Regions from separate parts of the Mesorhizobium sp. DxT genome, predicted to be linked through region 1. Evidence: predicted binding sites of a transcription regulator. Region 1 holds the regulator's gene; each other region holds the start of a gene.
What was found. Region 1 encodes LexA, which represses DNA repair genes until DNA is damaged. Its sites were predicted from a motif close to TGTTCNNNNTGTGTTCNG; they were not measured.

Region 1 (6,611 bases):
CGGCAGCGCTGTCGCTCGCAGCAGCCGGCAACCACCCGCTCCTGTCTGTAGTGCGCGCACCGCTGGTGGCGATCCTGGCGACGGGCAGCGAGCTGCTGCCGCCCGGTTCGGAACCCGGGCCCGACCAGATCATCGCATCGAACGGCTACGGGGTCGCGGCGCTGGCGCGCGACGCACGTGCTCGGGTGCTCGACCTGGGCATCGCACCTGACGATCGCGGTATGCTTGCCGCGCGCGTCCGTGACGCACTCTCGGCCGGTGCTGATGTCATCGTGACGCTCGGGGGCGCCTCAGTCGGCGACCACGACCTCGTCCGCGAGGTGCTTACTGGCGAAGGCATGGCGCTCGACTTCTGGAAGATCGCCATGCGCCCCGGCAAGCCGCTGATGTTCGGCAGGCTGGGAGAAACCCGCGTTCTTGGCTTGCCGGGAAATCCGGTTTCAAGCCTTGTCTGCGCGCATCTGTTCCTGAAACCGCTGCTCGCGAACCTTGGCGGCCGCCCACATGTTGCCGACATGAGGGAAGCCGTCCTTGGCGAAGCCATGAAGGCCAATGATCACCGGCAGGATTATGTCCGCGCGGCAGCGACGCATGAGGACGGGCGCCTCGTTGCAAGGCCGTTCGCCGTGCAGGATTCCTCGATGCTGACGACACTGGCGCACGCCAACGCGCTCATCATCCGCGAACCGAACGTGGCCGCTTCGGAGGCTGGAGATGTCTGCCGCGTGCTGATGCTGCGCTGAGCGAGCGGCTTTCTAGTCGCGTTCAACGAGACGAAGATCGTGGCCGGTCGCCGCAATGTGACCCATCCGGTCGGTTCTGGACTGGATGTCCTTCAACCGCTCGATTGCAGCAGCAAGCTCCTTGTCGGAGCGGCGCAGATGTAGATCGCGCCCAGCCTGGCTTCAAACCAGCCGCTCGAGCTCTACAGTCATTTTTTCCCGCGCCACTGTCTCGGAGCCTCCTACGCATTCACGATAATTTAAGCCGTTGCGGAACACAACTGGAACAGATAGTGTTTGTTCTGGTTTTGTTTATGGACTGATTCCCAAAAGGGGCAACAGAATGCTGACGCGCAAGCAACACGAACTGCTTCTCTTCATCCATGAAAGGCTGAAAGAAACTGGCATTCCCCCTTCCTTCGACGAGATGAAGGAGGCGCTCGACCTCGCTTCCAAGTCCGGTATCCACCGCCTGATTACTGCGCTCGAGGAGCGCGGCTTCATTCGACGCCTGCCCAACAGGGCACGTGCGCTGGAAGTGCTGCGGCTGCCAGACTCGATCGCGCCGGGGCTCAATGCGGCCAAAAAGTTCTCGCCCAGCGTCATTCAAGGCAGCCTTGGCCGGGCGCCGGAACCCTCGCGCATCCAGTCTGCCAGCAATGACGATGATGCCGGTGCGGCCGTTGCCATTCCGGTGATGGGCCGGATTGCCGCCGGCGTGCCGATCGAGGCGATCCAGCACAAGACGCACTCGATCAGCGTTCCGCCGGAAATGCTTTCGGGCGGCGAGCACTACGCGCTCGAGGTCAAGGGTGACTCGATGATCGAGGCGGGCATCTTCGACGGCGACACCGTCATCATCCGCGACGGCCAGACCGCCAATCCCGGCGACATCGTGGTGGCTCTCGTCGACGATGAGGAAGCAACCCTCAAGCGGTTCCGCCGCAAGGGCGCCTCGATCGCGCTGGAGGCTGCCAACCCCGCCTACGAAACCCGCATCTTCGGCCCTGATCGCGTGAAGGTACAAGGTAGGCTCGTCGGGCTCATCCGGCGTTATTGATCGGCCATTAGACAAGGTCATGCTCGACTGAGGATGAGCATGAGCATGAGGGGTGGATTGATCGAATCCAACCTATTGGGCTCGATGCACGTCAAGGAATAGCCCGTCGGGCAGCAGGATTCCCGAGCGATGCAGACCCTCCCTCATGCTGGGGGTGCGAGCCCCCGGGTCTTGCCTTCGGCGAGCCCGAGGACAGGCTCCGCGAGCCTCGAAGGACGCACCGATCAGTGCTTTCGCTGCAAAGGCATCGCGGCAGCCGGCTGGCTGTTACTCACCTTGCGATTTCTGCCAGGGTGGAAGTCCCCTCGCCTCACGCGAATACTGCCGGTGCGCGTGCCAGGGCCGATAGGGTTCGCGGATCGCGAAACGAATGTTTGGGTAAAAAGCCGGTCTCGCGGAAGTGCGATTCCTGACACCGGCGTCTGTGCCACTGCTTGCTTCGGTTCCGCGTGTTTCGCCGGCGATGTCTTTCTCGAAAACGATCTCGGCGCTCCCGCGGCGGGCCAAATCGCGCTTGGTGATGACGGTGACGCTGCTGCCGCGACAGGGACTGTTCGCCGTTGCGTCGTCGATGACGATGAGGCTCGCATAAGAACACGCAGTCGAAGCCGTTCGTTCGCCGTCGGCGTGAACGACTATGCCGCCGCCGCCATGGCGCGCTACGCAAAGCCCTTCCCGGCACTGGAATGGCAACGCACCCTGATCATCGGCCGGGGTGGCCGAGGCGGCCCGGCGTCACCTTCCACAGGCCGTGCAACATCGCCCGCATTCGCAGCCCGCTGCCAGTTCTGGAAGGTGAAGGTGCTTGGTCGTTGGCGGTTTACGGCGAGTCTGCCGTCACCGAGATCGACCGCAACAAGCCGCGCGTCCTCGGAGACGTAGACGTGAGGCAGCTGGCGTGTCGCGATCAGCAACGCGCCGGCGACGAGCATCGGAAGTGCTGCCCAGCGTAGTGCGCTGCCGGCCATGGTCATGATCGCCAATGCCGCTGTCAGTACAAGCACCGCCGAAAGCGGGATCGCCCCGGTGGCATCGAATGCCGATCGCTCCGCGAGCCACAGGGCTATCGAATTCATCGCGGATATGCCCATCCCCATCGCGTACAACGCCGGCCCTTCCAGGCCGAAGGGCATCAACAGGCATGCGAAAACCGCTGCCGGCATGACGATGGCGGAAACGAATGGCATGGCCGCAAGGTTGGCGACGAGGCCGAGCGGCGAGACCTGCTGGAAATGCCATGCTGTGAAAAGCGCCGTCGCGAGACCGGCAACGACTGACGTCAGCGACAGTCCCGAGACGTATTTCATGCCCGTTGTGAAGGCCAGCCGCACGGGACCGTACTTTGACGCCTGTCGGCGCGGCGTCCGCCTTTCGCGGTACGAGGCCCAGGCCGCGTAGGCCGCCACGAGCGCGGCGGTTGCAGCAAACGACATGTGGAAGCTCGGCCCCATCACCTCATGCGGGGCGATCAGCAGGATGATGACGGCCGATATGGCAAGGTTGCGCATCGTGAGCGCCGCGCGGTCGACCATGACGGCAAGCAGCATCACCGCAAGCATGGTGAAGCTGCGCTGCGCTGCAATGCCTGCGCCCGAAATGACGAGGTAGGCCGCCGTCGCGGCGAGCGCGCCGAAGGCGGCATATTTCTTCGCCGGCTGTCGCGAGGAAAAGCCCGGTGCAAGCGCAAAGGCGGTGCGCAAGCCGAACATCACAGTCCCGGCCACCAAGGCCATATGCAGGCCGGAGATGGAGATGACGTGATAGAGCCCGACTACGCGGAGCGCCTCGTTCATCTGTTCCGGTATGCCTGCGCGGATACCGGTAATCAGGGCGGCCGCGATAGCGCCCTCAGGGCCGCCGATGCTGGCCGCGATGTCCTGCGCCATGCGTGTACGCCAGCCCTCCACCCATGCGGCGGCGGCAGTCATCAACCCGGGTTTGTCTGCCGTTTCCACGAGCTCCGGATTTCTGAGGAAAAAGCCGACCGCGCCGATACCGTCAAAGTAGCTGTTGAAGGCAAAGTCATAGCTCTGCGGGCGGACTGGCCCGGAAGCAGGCATCAGCCGGACGAGACCTTGCACGGCATCTCCAGGCCGCAATGTTTCCGGCACTTCGCGGGCGGTTGCACGAACGCGATCCGGCGCATACCGAAGCGCCGGCCGCTCGGTCGCGATGACATCGAGCGTCAGGCGGATGCGGCCCGATGCCTGCTGCTCGATGCGGACGACGCGGCCGGTCAGGCGCGTTGAAATCTCGGAGCCGAGCATCTGCGTGCTGGCCCGCCATGTCTCGAATTTCGCGGCAAGAACGCCTGTGAGCGTGATCAACACCGCGAGAGACGCCATCCGTAGTCCAGGCCGGTTTGCGAGCGCGAGTGACAGGGCCACGAGCAGACCAGTGGTCAGAAGCAGGCCGCCAAGTCCTGGCTCGGTCGGTGCCGAGAAGTAGAAAAGCGCGCCCAGCGCGATGAAGACCGGCACGAAGACGAACGCGGTGCCATGCTCAAGCTCGCTGTCCAAGCTGCTGCGCAGCACAGGACCGAGCCTGGCGAGCGGAGTGAGACTGCTTGTCGGTACGGGTAGCGACGGCGCTCGCAGGGTTTGCGGAAGATGGACTTCGGGGGCAGCATTTTCAGGCGCGACGACACGCGCGCCGAACTGAAGGCGCTCGTCCTGTCGCGTCGCCGTCTCCCCGTCCATGCGGCGTTCCCCACCCGGTAATCGCTTGCACGCCGAAGCCTCTATGCTACATGAGCCCCATCAAAACACCACAGGCGCAGCCGCTGCGCGCCCTCATCCGTTTCCGGGGAAGAAGAAATGTCCGACAAGGTCGTCACCCGTTTTGCGCCGTCACCCACCGGCTACCTGCATATCGGCGGCGCGCGCACCGCGCTTTTCAACTGGCTGTTCGCCAAACACACCGGCGGCAAGATGCTGCTGCGTATCGAGGATACCGACCGCGAGCGGTCGACCGATGCGGCAACGGCAGCGATCCTCGACGGCCTCTCTTGGCTCGGTCTGGGTTGGGACGGGGAACCCGTCTCCCAGTTCGAACGCGCGCAGCGTCATCGCGAGGTGGCCGAAGAGCTCGTGCGCAACGGCAAGGCCTATCGGTGCTACGCCACGCAGGCGGAGCTTGAGGAGATGCGCGAGAAGGCGCGCGCCGAGGGCCGTCCGCCGCGCTATGACGGACGCTGGCGCGACCGCGATCCCTCGGAGGCCCCGGCAGGCGTGAAGCCCGCCATCCGCATCAAGGCGCCTACGGACGGCGAGACGATCGTGCGCGACCGAGTGCAGGGCGACGTCAAGTTCCCCAACAAGGATCTCGACGATTTCATCATCCTGCGGTCCGACGGGAACCCGACCTATATGCACGCCGTCGTCGTAGACGATCACGACATGGGCGTGACCCATATCATTCGGGGCGACGATCACCTGACCAACGCGGCGCGCCAGACGGTCATCTACAACGCGATGGGCTGGGATGTGCCGGTGATGGCGCATATCCCGCTGATCCACGGGCCGGACGGCGCGAAGCTTTCCAAGCGCCACGGCGCACTGGGTGTCGAGGCTTATCGCGCGATGGGCTATCTTCCGGAAGCGCTGCGCAACTATCTCGCGCGCCTCGGCTGGAGCCATGGCGACGACGAGGTCATGTCCACTGCGCAGATGATCGAGTGGTTCGAGATCGAGGACGTCAACAAGGGGGCCGCGCGCTTCGATTATCAGAAGCTGGAAGCCCTCAATGGCGTGCATATGCGCCAGAGCGACGACGCCGATCTTCTGGAGCAGTTCATCGCGACATTGCCCTATATCGAGGAGCCCGGCGCCATTCCGCGCGAGCCGGACGCCGCGCAGCGGGCGATGCTGTTTGCCGCCCTGCCCGGCTTGAAGGAGCGCGCGAAGACGCTCGTCGAACTGGCTGACAGCGCGCAATATCTGTTCGTCCAGCGCCCCTTATCGCTCGATGAGAAGGCAGCGCAGATTCTCGACGGCGACGCACGCGCGGTGATCGCCGCGCTGCTGCCGGATTTTGAGGCGCTTGGCGAATGGTCCGCAGAAACAACGGAAGCCGTCGTGCGCGCCTATGCGGAAAAGGCGGGCCTCAAGCTTGGAAAGGTTGCGCAGCCGCTGCGCGCGGCGCTGACCGGCAGGGCCACATCGCCCGGCGTTTTCGACGTGCTTGCCGTGCTTGGCCGGGAAGAAAGCCTCGGCCGGCTGCGCGATCAAAGCGTCTGAACGATTGTGGCGAAGTCGCGTTTTTTGCGTTGCAACAATGTGACCTTGGGATAGCTTGGCACGCTCCCGCAAATCGGATAGCAAGAGCGCGCAATCGGAGCGCGGTTGTTATGCGTCATAGCTGATCGGCGTCGAGGGCGGGCTAACGTACATTGAGAGGTGATAGGGATGACCAGTTCGACTGCAAAGCTTGAATTGAACGGCAAAGCCAGCGAATTCAAGGTACGAAAAGGCTCGGTCGGACCAGAGGTCATCGACATCAGCTCGCTCTACAAGGACACGGGGCTGTTCACCTACGATCCCGGTTTCACGTCCACCGCGAGCTGCGAATCGGAAATCACCTATATCGACGGCGATGCCGGCATGCTGCTGCACCGCGGCTATCCGATCGACCAGCTCGCCGAGCACGGCGACTTCCTGGAAGTGTGCTACCTGCTTCTCTACGGCGAACTGCCGACGAAGGCGCAGAAGGACGATTTCGACTACCGCGTGACGCGCCACACCATGGTGCATGAGCAGATGACCCGGTTCTTCACCGGCTTCCGCCGCGATGCGCATCCGATGGCGGTTATGTGCGGCGTCGTCGGCGCT
Region 2 (6,611 bases), 230 kb from region 1:
AACCGTCCGGCCGGTCGTTCCACGACAGCCCGACGATCGGGCTGCGCCACCCGCTTTCACGTCGCGCGGCGAAGGCCTGTACATCCCGTATGACGGAATGGATCGCCCCTCGCGCCGCTTCCCCGTAGGTGCCCTGCCAATGAAGGCCGCAAAGCCGGTGCGCGGGCCGCTCGGTCAGGGCAATGCCCTGATCCGCCGCTGCGGCCTCGCTGCACAGAAGGCACATGGGAGAGCCTTAGAAAGGGATCTCGTCGTCCAGGTCGCGCGAGTATCCGCCGCCACCGCCACCGCCGCCGCGACCCTGATCGCCTGGTCCGGACTGGCCGAAATCGGAGCCGCGCCCGCCGCCCTGGGAGCCGCCGCGATCGTAGCCGACCTGGCCGCCGCCGCCCTCGCCGCGTGTATCGAGCATCTGCAGCTCGCCGCGGAACTTCTGCAGCACAACCTCGGTCGTGTAGCGGTCCTGTCCCTGCTGGTCCTGCCATTTGCGGGTCTGGAGCTGGCCTTCGAGATAGACCTTAGCGCCCTTCTTCAGGTACTGCTCGGCGACCTTGGCAAGGTTGTCGTTGAAGATGACGACGTTGTGCCACTCGGTCTTCTCGCGCCGCTCGCCGGACTGCTTGTCGCGCCATGTCTCGGAGGTGGCGATGCGAAGGTTGACGACCGGGTCGCCGGAATTGAGCCGGCGGATTTCCGGATCGGCGCCCAGATTACCCACCAGAATGACCTTGTTGACGCTACCCGCCATGACGCTCTCCTGCGCTCGTCCTAAACCTGAAATCGATGTCGCGGCACACTATCCGAACGCCCTCGCGGATTCGCCCCGCCGGCCGCCCGCTCGGCGACATCTCCACAGTTTTCGTTGTTCTTCATTTGTTCTTTACAAGAGAATGGGGCTCCTGACAATCCCGGCGGCCTCCGCGGTTCGGTCGCTGCCGGCGACGAAGAAAGCCCCGCCACGTTCGCGACGTGGTCGGGGCCGTTGAGAGCCTTTGCTCTGTCGCCGGGAGTGGATTACCGGCACGTTCTTCGGATGCGTCTCGGGTCGTCGCCCGATGATCCGACTATCTGTCAAATTGTAGGTTGATCGATAACGGGGCCGCGACGTGCGCTGGCCTTCAGGCTATCGTGGCTCCACACCGTGGTGGAGCCTGCTGGGACTGTCCGGCGGGGTCATGCCTCGTCTCCCTTTGCAGTTTCTCCTTTCGCAGACGCGCTCAAGCCTTGCCGTGTTTCCGACACCCCTTGGGCGTACGAGGACGACCGCCGAGGCGAGCTTCATCTGACCGGGAGAGCATGACTCCGCCCTGCCCCAACGTCAACCGTCGACGCCGGCACGGCAACAATTCGTGATCGCCAGTGGCCGCGTCCTCCTGCCAACGGATTGTCAGGAGCTGTTCGCTCTCTGTTCTTTCTGCTTGCCCTGTGCGCGAAAACGCGTGAAAAGCCAGAGGCGGTTTTCCGGAGGCCGCCGGCCTCGACGGACGGCACCAACAACACCATATCCGGGGTCTGGCCGGCTACGATGCCGGCCGTTCTGATGTAAGGCGGCACACGGGACCATGGCGGACCAGAAATTCATCTCCATTCGCGGCGCGCGCGAGCACAATCTCAAGAATGTCGATCTCGACCTGCCGCGCGACCAGTTGATCGTCATGACCGGCCTGTCCGGCTCGGGCAAGTCGTCGCTCGCCTTCGACACCATCTACGCAGAGGGGCAGCGGCGCTATGTGGAGAGCCTGTCGGCCTATGCCCGGCAGTTCCTCGAGATGATGCAGAAGCCGGACGTCGACCAGATCGACGGCCTGTCGCCGGCCATCTCGATCGAGCAGAAGACGACGTCGAAGAACCCGCGCTCGACGGTCGGCACCGTCACCGAGATTTACGACTATATGCGCCTGCTCTTCGCGCGCGTCGGCGTGCCCTATTCGCCGGCGACCGGCCTGCCGATCGAGAGCCAGACGGTCAGCCAGATGGTCGACCGCGTGCTGGCGCTCGACGAGGGCACGCGCCTCTACATCACCGCGCCCATCGTGCGCGGCCGCAAGGGCGAATACCGCAAGGAACTGGCCGAGCTCCAGAAGAAGGGCTTCCAGCGCGTCAAGGTCGACGGCACCTTCTACGAGATCGGCGAGGTGCCGGCGCTCGACAAGAAGTACAAGCACGACATCGACGTGGTGGTGGACCGCGTGGTGGTGCGCTCCGACCTCGCCGCGCGGCTGGCCGACTCGCTCGAAACCGCGCTCAAGCTCGCCGAGGGCATTGCGGTCGCCGAGTTCGCCGACAAGCCGCTCGATGCCAGCCAGACCGGCCAGGACGCGGTCAACAAGTCCAAGAACGAGACCCACGAACGCATCCTGTTCTCGGAGAAATTCGCCTGCCCGGTCTCCGGCTTCACGATCCCCGAGATCGAGCCGCGGCTGTTCTCGTTCAACAACCCCTTCGGCGCCTGCCCCACCTGCGACGGGCTCGGCACCCAGCGCGCCATCGACCCGATGCTGGTGGTGCCGGAAGAGCACGTCTCGCTGCGCGAGGGCGCGGTGGCCCCGTGGGCGAAGTCGACCTCGCCCTACTACACGCAGACGCTCGAAGCGCTCGGCAAGGCGTACGGCTTCAAGATCGGCGACCGCTGGCGCGACCTGCCGGAGGACGCGAAGGACGCCATCCTGCGCGGCACCGGCGATCGCAAGATCGAGTTCGGCTACGACGACGGCCTGCGCTCCTACAAGACGACCAAGACCTTCGAGGGCGTCATCCCCAACCTCGAACGCCGCTGGAAGGAGACGGAATCGGCCTGGATGCGCGAGGAGATCGAGCGCTTCATGTCGTCCACCCCCTGCCCCGCCTGCAACGGCTACCGGCTGAAGCCCGAGGCGCTCGCCGTCAAGATCGGCGGCCTCCACATCGGCCAGGTCACCGAGATGTCGATCCGCAACGCCAATGGCTGGTTCGAGGACCTGCCGGCCGCGATGAACGACAAGCAGAACGAGATCGCCGTGCGCATCCTCAAGGAGATCCGCGAGCGGCTGCGTTTCCTCAACGATGTCGGGCTCGACTACCTGACCCTGTCGCGCAAGTCGGGCACGCTTTCGGGCGGCGAGAGCCAGCGCATCCGGCTCGCAAGCCAGATCGGCTCCGGCCTCACCGGCGTGCTTTATGTGCTGGACGAGCCCTCCATCGGCCTGCACCAGCGCGACAATGCCCGCCTGCTCGAGACGCTTAAGCACCTGCGTGATATCGGCAACACCGTCATCGTCGTCGAGCATGACGAGGATGCGGTGCTGACGGCCGACTATGTCGTCGACATCGGCCCCGCCGCCGGCATCCACGGCGGCAAGGTTGTCGCGCGCGGCACGCCGGCCGAGATCATGGCCAATACCAACTCGCTCACCGGCCAGTATCTGTCGGGCGAGATGGGCATCGCCGTGCCGGCCGAGCGCCGCCCGGGCAAGAAGGGCAAGCGCATCAAGGTCGTCGGCGCGCGCGGCAACAATTTGAAGGACGTCACCGCCGAAATCCCGCTGGGCACGTTCGCCTGCGTCACCGGCGTGTCGGGCGGCGGCAAGTCGACCTTCCTGATCGAGACGCTCTATAAGGCCGCCTCGCGCCGCATCATGGGCTCAAGAGAGCACCCGGCCGAGCACGACCGCATCGAGGGCCTCGAATTCCTCGACAAGGTGATCGACATCGACCAGTCGCCCATCGGCCGCACCCCGCGCTCGAACCCGGCCACCTATACCGGCGCCTTCACGCCGATCCGCGACTGGTTCGCCGGCCTTCCCGAAGCCAAGGCGCGCGGCTACCAGCCAGGCCGCTTCTCCTTCAACGTCAAGGGCGGGCGCTGCGAGGCCTGCCAGGGCGACGGCGTCATCAAGATCGAGATGCACTTCCTGCCCGACGTCTACGTCACCTGCGACGTCTGCCACGGCAAGCGCTACAACCGCGAGACGCTCGAAGTCCTGTTCAAGGGCAAGTCCATCGCCGACGTGCTCGACATGACGGTGGAGGAAGGCGTCGACTTCTTCGCCGCCGTGCCCGGCGTGCGCGACAAGCTGGAAACGCTCAAGAAGGTCGGCCTCGGCTACATCCATGTCGGCCAGCAGGCGACCACGCTCTCGGGCGGCGAAGCGCAGCGCATCAAGCTCGCCAAGGAGCTCTCGCGAAAAGCCACCGGCAAGACGCTCTACATCCTCGATGAGCCCACCACCGGCCTCCACTTCCACGACGTGGCAAAACTGCTCGAGGTCCTGCACGAGCTGGTCGAGCAGGGCAACACCGTCGTCGTCATCGAGCACAATCTCGAAGTCATCAAGACCGCCGACTGGATCCTGGACCTCGGCCCCGACGGCGGCGACGGCGGCGGCGAACTGGTCGCCAGCGGTACGCCGGAAGACATCGTGGCCGAGGAGCGGAGTTATACGGGGCAGTTCTTGAAGGAGCTGCTGGAGAGAAGGCCGGCGGGGAGGAAGCGCGAGGCGGCGGAGTAGTTGAAGGCGAACGGCCAATGAGGAGCACCATCACCAGTCGTTGTCAGCAATTCTACTTGGCTCCGCGGTTCAAGCCGAACAAGTCGTCGCCATCAGGCGAGGGATACTCCTGTCGGTCTGCAACGGCAAAAGCGGTCTTGTTCCAGCTAATGTCGAATTGGTCGAGCTTACTGGCCAGCTTTCTACGTTCTGCGGCGGAATGCAGCGCTTTGGTCGCCCGCGTTTCATCGGTAGCGATTCCGAACAACTTTCCGCCCGTAGCAGTAAGGTAGGCCAGAAGCCAGCCTCCAAGGAAAGAAGCTCCTCGAACCATTGGCGTTGTGTCCAACAGGAGCGGAACTGAGAGCGTTAAGCCCAAGGCCACACCAATACCCACTCTCACCCGCCTAAGCCGGCGAAGCCGCCCTTCGACATCAAAACAAAGGGCCTCAATTACATCACGGTCCTCACGGCGCTTGGCTTCCAACTTTGCGCTCAAAGACGCAGCATCTTCCGCTCTCTTCTTCTTTATCGCTTCGATTTTCTCGTTAGCCTTGTCTAACCGGTTCTTTCCTTCTGTTTTTGCCTTCTTGACAGCCTCCAATCCTTTCTGACGTTCTTCTTCTAGGTGCGGGTGTAACATTTCCTGCCACAAAAGCGGGAGGCTTTCCTCAGTCACGACATTGGATACGCCGAGCGTTTTGTCCATCAGAGCCTGAGCACTGCGATCCTGCGAAATCAGTAGGTCAAGTTGGCGGCTTTTGTCGTCATCACCCAGCGCGTCGGTGAGTCGCTTCACCGCCTCTACGACCCCCGGGCGGATGGCGAGTACATGTTCGCAGCTTGCTAGTAGCATTCGCCTCGGAACATTGAGATCACCCGCCCCCATACCAGTGCGGAGCCAGATGGCGGTGGCAAGTACTCGGCGGTGAACGACCGGGGGTACGGCTTCTTCCGGCAGCCCACCTACTTGCACAGACGCTCGGCGGACAACTTGGGCGAGAAGACCATTCCGAGTGAGAGCCACTGCATGCGACTTGAATATGTCCCGGTTAGTTCTGCCCCGTCGCTGCCTGACAACAAAAGCTGTAATATCAGCGTCGTGCTCCCGCGCGAGCGGGTTCTCCGCGTAGCTAAGCCTGCTGTAAAGGTCCTGCCAGTTTTCCTTGGTAAAGAACTGGTGCTCGGAAGGAGTCTGCTCTCGACTCCGATATGTAGCCCTTACACCCATTGCTTCCAACAGCACTGCAGGGTTCCGAGACACCTCGCCCACATACTCCCGCAACACCTCGCGCCTTAGTAGGGCCTGCGCAGTTGGTCCTGTGGGGCGGGGATTTTTTAGAACGGCCTTGAGACTATTCTTTATCTCGTCCAGGCTTTGCCCGAAAATTCGGACCGCGGCCCCAATCCTGATAAGTTCAGCTACAATCGGAGCAGTATTCTCGCGCGCCAATTTCCCGGAAACACCGAGAAGTTCCATCGCAACGGGCGCGTCCAAATAGACAATGAGATCGGAGCTTTCGACCGAGGTCACCGGCTTTACAAAATCTTGGACGACCTCGGTCAGAAGCCCGATGGCAGCTATCCGGGCAAGTATCTCAGCACTACCTTGGTTCTCTTCAATCGTATATTTGACAAAGCGCGCGCACAGGAACCTCTCTTCGTCGCGCAGGGAGGTGGTGTTGGGAATATCTACGATTTGCCGCAACTTGCCCGATGCATCGGGTTTGAACCCCGTTTTGAACTCGATGTTCTTCTCGCTGAAAGCTTCTACGTAAAGGAGCCATTCAACGAGGATATCCTCGAACTCCTCGACCTCTCGAGGAATCGCAGTGAGTGGTGAAAGCGCTTCGGAGAATTCCTTGAATTGGGTCGCGATGCGGCGCAGATCGGCCTCGACGGTCTGAGCAGAAGCACCCAGATCGCCGCTGCCATCCATCTGTATAGTATAGGTGGTATCAGTGGTCCCTGCGATATCAGCAACAATCCATCCATGACGCTCTAAGTAGGGAACAAAAGTCTCTACTAGATCGGCATTGAAATTCCATTTGTATGTATCGCGAATTTCTGCAGCGATAAAATTTGGGTCGAGTTTGCTGCCATTATGACGTCGTAAGATCGGATCAAAAAATGGGAGCAAACCCT
Region 3 (6,611 bases), on a different contig from region 1:
AAATGGCGAGACCAGCCCGACCACGGCCGTGCTCGGACGGCTCTGCTCGGCTTACGGGATGACGCTTTCACGATTGATGCTGATGGTGGAAGAGGGGTTTGCGCCAGTCGTGCGGCAGGCGGAACAGCCGGTTTGGAACGACGCGGAGGCGGGCTTTCTCCGCCGTTCGGTCTCGCCGCCAGCCACCAATCTGGCAGGAGAGGCGCTTGAGTGCGTGCTCGAGCCTGCGACCCGGCTCGACTATGACGGACCGCCTCGGCAAGGCATGGAGCATCACCTCTATCTGCTGGAGGGGGCTCTCGAGGTCACCGTCGAAGGGCGAAGCCACAGTCTCACGCCCGGGGATTGCCTGCGCTACCAGCTTTTCGGGGCAAGCAGCTTCGTGACTCCGCAGGACCGCGGGGCGCGCTACGTTCTCTTCATGGTGTGAGACAGGCGAATGACAGACCGCCGGTTCGAAATCCTTGCCTGCGATGCCGCGATGCTTGACCGGCGCATCGGCGAATTCTCCGCCCTGCTGCAGGCCTGCGTGCATGATGGCGCGAGCATCAGTTTCATCATGCCGTTTTCGATAGACGATGCCGAGGCATTCTGGCGCGGTAAGATTCTGCCGGGTGTTGCTGCGGGCTCCTCGCTGCTTCTTGTGGCGGAAACGGAAGGCCGGATTGCCGGCAGTGTCCAGCTCGACCATGATACGCCGCCGAACCAGCCGCACCGCGCCGAGGTGCGCAAGCTTCTGGTGCACCCGGACTTCCGCCGCCGCGGCCTTGCGCGCGCCTTGATGGCCGAGCTGGAAGCGCACGCCCGCCTGCTCAGGCGCAGCCTGCTGACGCTCGACACCCGCACCGGCGACCGCGCCGAGCCGCTCTACGCTTCGCTCGGCTATCAGACGGTCGGCGTCATCCCGAACTTCTGCCGCGATCCCTTTGCCGCCGACAAGCTCGACGGCACGACCATCATGTACAAGGCTCTCTGAGGATGCAGCATCCGTGGCTGGTGCTGCTGGCATTCGCCGCGGGCGCGCTGCTTTCCGCGCAGGGGCCAATTCTTACGCGTATCGCGTTTCACGCCGGCGGACCGATACAGGCCGCGACCGTCGCCTTTGCCGTCGGCCTTTGCGTGCTTCTGGCAGCCGGTGTGCTCGCAGGAACCGGCGTGCCCCGGCTGGGCGCAGTCTTGAGCATGCCCGTCTGGCTGTGGGCGGGCGGCCTTATTGGAACCGGGCTGCTTCTGCTGACGCTTTACGCGGTGCCGCGCATCGGCGTTGCGGCCTTTGCCGCTGCGGTCGTGTGCGGGCAGTTGCTGGCGGCGCTCGCCTACGACCATGTCGGCGCCTTCGGCATCGAGCTGCGGCGGGTCGGTTTGCGCGAAGTGGCGGGGACAATGCTGTTGCTCGCCGGCCTTGTAATGATTGCCTGCGGGCCGCGCGACTGAGCGAAGGCCGCAAGCCGGGATTTTGCCGCATTCTGTGCTAGAACGAGCCGGGATTCGCGGAATCGCGACATTCAGGAGAGGGTATTCACATGAAAAAGATAATGATCGGCATGGCTGCCGGTGTGTTTCTGGCCGGCTGCACAACCAACCCCTATACCGGCGAACAGCAGGTTTCACGTACCGCAGGCGGCGCGGCGCTCGGCGCGCTGGCGGGCGCGGGACTGGGCACGCTGGCTGGCGGCAACGACCGCCGCAACGCGCTGATCGGGGCGGGTATCGGCGCGCTGGCAGGCGGCGCGATCGGCGGCTACATGGACCAGCAGGAAGCGGAACTTCGCGGCTACCTGCAGGGCACCGGCGTTTCGGTCACCCGGCAGGGCAACAACATCGTGCTCAACATGCCGTCCAACATCACCTTCGCCACCGACCAGGACCAGGTGACGCCTGCGTTCTACAATACGCTCAACGCCGTGGCGCTGGTGCTCAACAAGTACAATCGCACGCTGGTGGACATCAACGGCCACACGGATTCCACCGGCAGCGCGCAGCATAATCTCGGCCTGTCGCAGCGCCGTGCGTCCTCAGTGGCGACCTATCTGGGCCAGCAGGGGGTCGATGGACGTCGCTTCGCGATCAACGGCTTCGGCGCGTCTCAGCCGGTCGCCGGCAACGACACGCCGGACGGACGCGCGCAGAACCGCCGCGTCGAGATCCACCTCGTGCCGATCTCCTGACCGGCAACGCGGAGGCCCGGCTAGAGGGCCTTCGCGATACGGGCGGCCAGGCGGGCGTTGTTCTCGACCAGCGCGATGTTGGTCGCAAGGCTCGCGCCGTCCGTCAGGTCCAGCATTCGCGACAGAAGATAGGGCGTCACTGCCTTGCCGGTGACGCCCTTTTTATCGAGCTCGGCCTGGGCCGCAGCAATGTGGACCGCCATGACATCGGCCAGGATTTCGGCGTCCGCCGGCACAGGATTGGCGATCAGCATGCCGCCGCCGATGCCGAGCTCGGCCCGCGTGCGCTGGAAACGCGCGATCGCTTCCGCACTGTCCAGCCGCAGCGGTGCGGCAAAGGGCGAGGTGCGCGACCAGAAGGCCGGCATCACGTCTGTGCCGTAGCCCACCACAGGTACGCCCCGCGTCTCCAGCACCTCCAGCGTCTTTTCGATGTCGAGGATCGCCTTGGCGCCGGCGGAAACCACGATGACGGGCGTACGCGAGAGCTCATCGAGATCGGCCGAAATGTCGAAGCTCTTTTCGGCTCCCTTGTGCACGCCACCGATGCCGCCTGTGGCGAACACGGAAATGCCGGCCATGTGTGCCGCGATCATGGTTGCCGCAACCGTCGTGCCGCCGGTGCGACCCTCGGCGACCGCGAAGGCCAGATCGGCGCGCGACAGTTTCAGCGCGCCCTGTGTCTGGGCGAGCGCTTCGCGTTCGGTTGCCGACAGGCCTATCTTCAGGCGTCCGTCCACCACCGCGATGGTTGCCGGGGTCGCGCCTTCCTCGCGGATGATCTCTTCCACCCGAGCCGCCATGGCATTGTTCTGTGGCCAGGGCATGCCGTGGGTGATGATGGTGCTTTCAAGCGCCACCACGGCGCCACCACCGGCGAGCGCTGCGGCAACCTCGGGGGCGACATCGATATGTTCGGGGGTCGGCATGCGGGTCTCCTTGTTCGAGGCGCTCATGCCACGAGGGCAGGGTGGCCGACAAGCGCAAGTGCGGCCTCGAATGCCTCGTTGTCGTAATCCGCCACCACCTGCGATGCCTCGACTGTCAGCCGGGCAGCGGCCATGCCGTGGCGAAGCGCTTCGGCGAAGCCGAGGCCGCACATCAGGTGGGCCACCGTCACGCCGGCGATCGCGTCACCGGCGCCGGTGACGTCGGCTACGAAGCGTGCCGGGGAGGGGGCGATGGTGAAAATGCCGCCGGCGTCGAACGCCGTCAGTGGTGCGCTGCCGGACGTGATGACTGCACGCGCGAGACCTTTGCCGCGCAAGACGCGCGCCGCCTCGACAACATCCGCGCCGCTCCCGAGATCCGCAAGCGTGCGCGCCTCGTTGGCATTCATGAACAGGCAGGAGAGCCGGGCCAGAACGCCGACGAAGCGCCCGACCTTGGCAGGCGAGATGCCGATTGCAAAAACCGGCAGGCTGCCGGCCTGATTGACCAGCGCCTCGGCCGCCGTTGCCGGCATGTTGGCCTCGCACAAGACGGCATCCGCACCTGCCACCGCATTGCGCACCTTGCTGCGGCGGACCTGTTTCGGAAAGCCGATATCGTAGAGGCTCATGTCGGCGAAGCCCGCGATCAGTTCGCCTTCGGCATCGATCAGTGCGGTGTAGCTCGGCGTCGTCCTGTCGAGGAAGATTGCCGACAGATCCTCCACCGAAGCTTCGGTGATGGCGCGGGCGACGGCGTCTGCGGCCACGTCGCCGCCGCGCAGCGACAGGATCGAACCGTCCACGCCGTGGCGGACGGCATTGCGCAAGGCGTTGAAGGCGCCGCCGCCGACTTCCTCGCTCATTGTCCCGGGATTGGACGACGCAGGTACGTAGGCGCCGGCAAGTCGGCCGCGGCGGTCGATGTGAGCCGCTCCGGCGGCGAAGAGTCTGGGGCGGGTCATGATTGGAGACATGTTGGATCGAAGAGCCGCGACACTAGGAGGCGCGCGTCATCCCGGCAAGCGGGATCGGGCGAATCGGACCATGCAAGAAGCCCGGCACCGGCAGCGAAATATCTTTGGCAATGTAAAAGGCTGCCAAGAGCAGAGGGATTGGACAAAAATGGAACATATTCAGAAAATCATTTCATTTCAATAATTTGATACCCCTTGCCAAGCGTGAACAAAAAAGGTACAAAAATTTCAGGGACACCGGACTGACCGGCTTCGCTCAAGACCAAGGGGTAAGGTATCATGGCTCAAAATTCATTGCGGCTTGTTGAGGACGGTTCGGTGGACAAATCAAAGGCTCTGGATGCAGCGCTCTCGCAGATCGAGCGCGCGTTCGGCAAGGGTTCGATCATGCGGCTCGGTGCGAACGAGCAGGTGGTCGAGATCGAAACGGTGTCGACCGGCTCGCTGGGGCTCGACATCGCGCTTGGCGTGGGCGGACTGCCCAAGGGGCGCATCATCGAGATTTACGGGCCGGAAAGCTCCGGCAAGACCACGATGGCGCTGCACACGGTGGCCGAAGCGCAGAAGAAGGGCGGCATCTGCGCCTTTGTCGACGCCGAGCATGCACTCGACCCGGTCTATGCACGGAAGCTGGGCGTGGACCTCGAGAATCTGCTGATCTCGCAGCCTGACACTGGCGAGCAGGCGCTGGAAATCTGCGACACGCTGGTACGCTCCGGCGCGATCGATGTGCTCGTGGTGGACTCGGTCGCAGCATTGACGCCGCGCGCCGAAATCGAGGGCGAGATGGGCGATTCGCTGCCTGGCCTGCAGGCTCGCCTGATGAGCCAGGCGCTGCGCAAGCTGACTGCTTCGATCTCGCGCTCCAACACGATGGTCATCTTCATCAACCAGATCCGCATGAAGATCGGCGTCATGTTCGGCTCGCCCGAGACCACGACCGGCGGCAACGCGCTCAAGTTCTATGCCTCGGTGCGTCTCGATATCCGCCGCATCGGCGCGGTGAAGGATCGTGACGAGGTGGTCGGCAACCAGACCCGTGTCAAGGTGGTCAAGAACAAGCTGGCGCCGCCCTTCAAGCAGGTCGAATTCGACATCATGTATGGAGAGGGCGTGTCGAAGACCGGCGAGCTGATCGACCTTGGCGTCAAGGCCGGCATCGTCGAGAAGTCGGGCGCCTGGTTCTCCTACAATTCGCAGCGCCTGGGTCAAGGCCGGGAGAACGCCAAGCAGTTTCTGCGCGACAACCCCGACACGGCGGTCGAGATCGAACTGTCGCTGCGCCAGAATGCAGGGCTGATCGCCGAGAAGTTCCTGGATAATGGCGGCCCCGGCGACCAGGACGGTGGCGACATCGAAGAGGCTTCGGGCATGTAGGCCGCCACGCGCCATCCTGTTTCTGTTACCGCAACCGCCGGCAGACCCTGCCGGCGGTTGTTTCGTTGTCGGGGGCTGGTCCGTGCGGGATTTCTGGACAGTCGGATTCGGCAGCGCTAAAAGCCAAACCACATCCGATCCAAGGCCGCGGCGGGTTGCGGCCCCTTCACGAAGGCATGAGCATGAGTGGCGTCAACGACATCCGGTCGACCTTTCTCGACTATTTCCGGAAGAACGGACACGAGGTGGTGGCATCATCGCCGCTCGTGCCGCGCAACGACCCGACGCTGATGTTCACGAATGCCGGCATGGTGCAGTTCAAGAACGTCTTTACCGGGCTGGAGTCTCGGCCCTATTCGCGCGCCACGACGGCGCAGAAGAGCGTGCGCGCCGGCGGCAAGCACAATGATCTCGACAATGTGGGCTATACCGCGCGGCATCTCACATTCTTCGAGATGCTCGGCAATTTCTCGTTCGGCGACTATTTCAAGGAACAGGCCATCGAGCTTGCCTGGAACCTGATCACCAAGGATTTCGGGCTGTCGAAGGACAAGCTGCTGGTCACGGTCTATCACACCGACGAGGAAGCGGCCGACCACTGGAAGAAGATCGCCGGCTTTTCCGACGACCGCATCATTCGTATCGCCACCAGCGACAATTTCTGGGCGATGGGGGATACCGGCCCGTGCGGCCCGTGCTCGGAAATCTTCATCGACCGGGGCGAACATATCTGGGGCGGCCCGCCCGGATCGCCTGAGGAAGACGGCGACCGCTTCCTCGAGTTCTGGAACCTGGTCTTCATGCAGTTCGACCAGCCGGAGCCCGGCGTACAGGTGCCGCTGCCGCGCCCGTCGATCGACACGGGCATGGGGCTGGAGCGGATGGCGTCGATCCTTCAGGGGGTCGATAGCGTTTTCGAGACGGACCTTTTCAAGGGGCTCATCGAGGCAACGGCATCGGTGCTGGGCAAGCGGCCCGAGACCGGCAACGTCGCATCGTACCGCGTGATCGCCGATCACCTGCGTTCGTCGTGCTTCCTGATCGCCGACGGCGTGCTGCCTTCGAACGAGGGGCGCGGCTATGTGGTGCGCCGCATCATGCGCCGCGCCATGCGCCACGCGCAGCTCCTCGGCGCGTCCGACCCGCTGATGTACCGGCTG

Region 2: uvrA (excinuclease ABC subunit UvrA) is a predicted target of LexA. The motif match lies at 1,396-1,413, and genes of this name have one in related genera.
Region 3: recA (recombinase RecA) is a predicted target of LexA. The motif match lies at 4,224-4,241, and genes of this name have one in related genera.

What each region holds. Positions count from the first base shown of each region.
Region 1 is NZ_JBZFLJ010000005.1:53,573-60,183, forward strand. It holds gene ACVJNE_RS11055 (molybdopterin molybdotransferase MoeA) at 1-743, shown strand, start outside; gene lexA (transcriptional repressor LexA) at 1,066-1,782, shown strand; gene ACVJNE_RS11065 (ComEC/Rec2 family competence protein) at 2,442-4,481, opposite strand; gene gltX (glutamate--tRNA ligase) at 4,599-6,020, shown strand; gene gltA (citrate synthase) at 6,189-6,611, shown strand, end outside.
Region 2 is NZ_JBZFLJ010000005.1:283,714-290,324, forward strand. It holds gene ACVJNE_RS12215 (GyrI-like domain-containing protein) at 1-226, opposite strand, end outside; gene ACVJNE_RS12220 (single-stranded DNA-binding protein) at 236-748, opposite strand; gene uvrA (excinuclease ABC subunit UvrA) at 1,563-4,487, shown strand; gene ACVJNE_RS12230 (hypothetical protein) at 4,540-6,611, opposite strand, start outside.
Region 3 is NZ_JBZFLJ010000011.1:72,740-79,350, reverse strand. It holds gene ACVJNE_RS19505 (helix-turn-helix domain-containing protein) at 1-430, shown strand, start outside; gene ACVJNE_RS19500 (GNAT family N-acetyltransferase) at 440-976, shown strand; gene ACVJNE_RS19495 (DMT family transporter) at 979-1,434, shown strand; gene ACVJNE_RS19490 (YiaD family glycine zipper/OmpA-like lipoprotein) at 1,524-2,168, shown strand; gene ACVJNE_RS19485 (pseudouridine-5'-phosphate glycosidase) at 2,189-3,097, opposite strand; gene ACVJNE_RS19480 (carbohydrate kinase family protein) at 3,121-4,062, opposite strand; gene recA (recombinase RecA) at 4,354-5,451, shown strand; gene alaS (alanine--tRNA ligase) at 5,634-6,611, shown strand, end outside.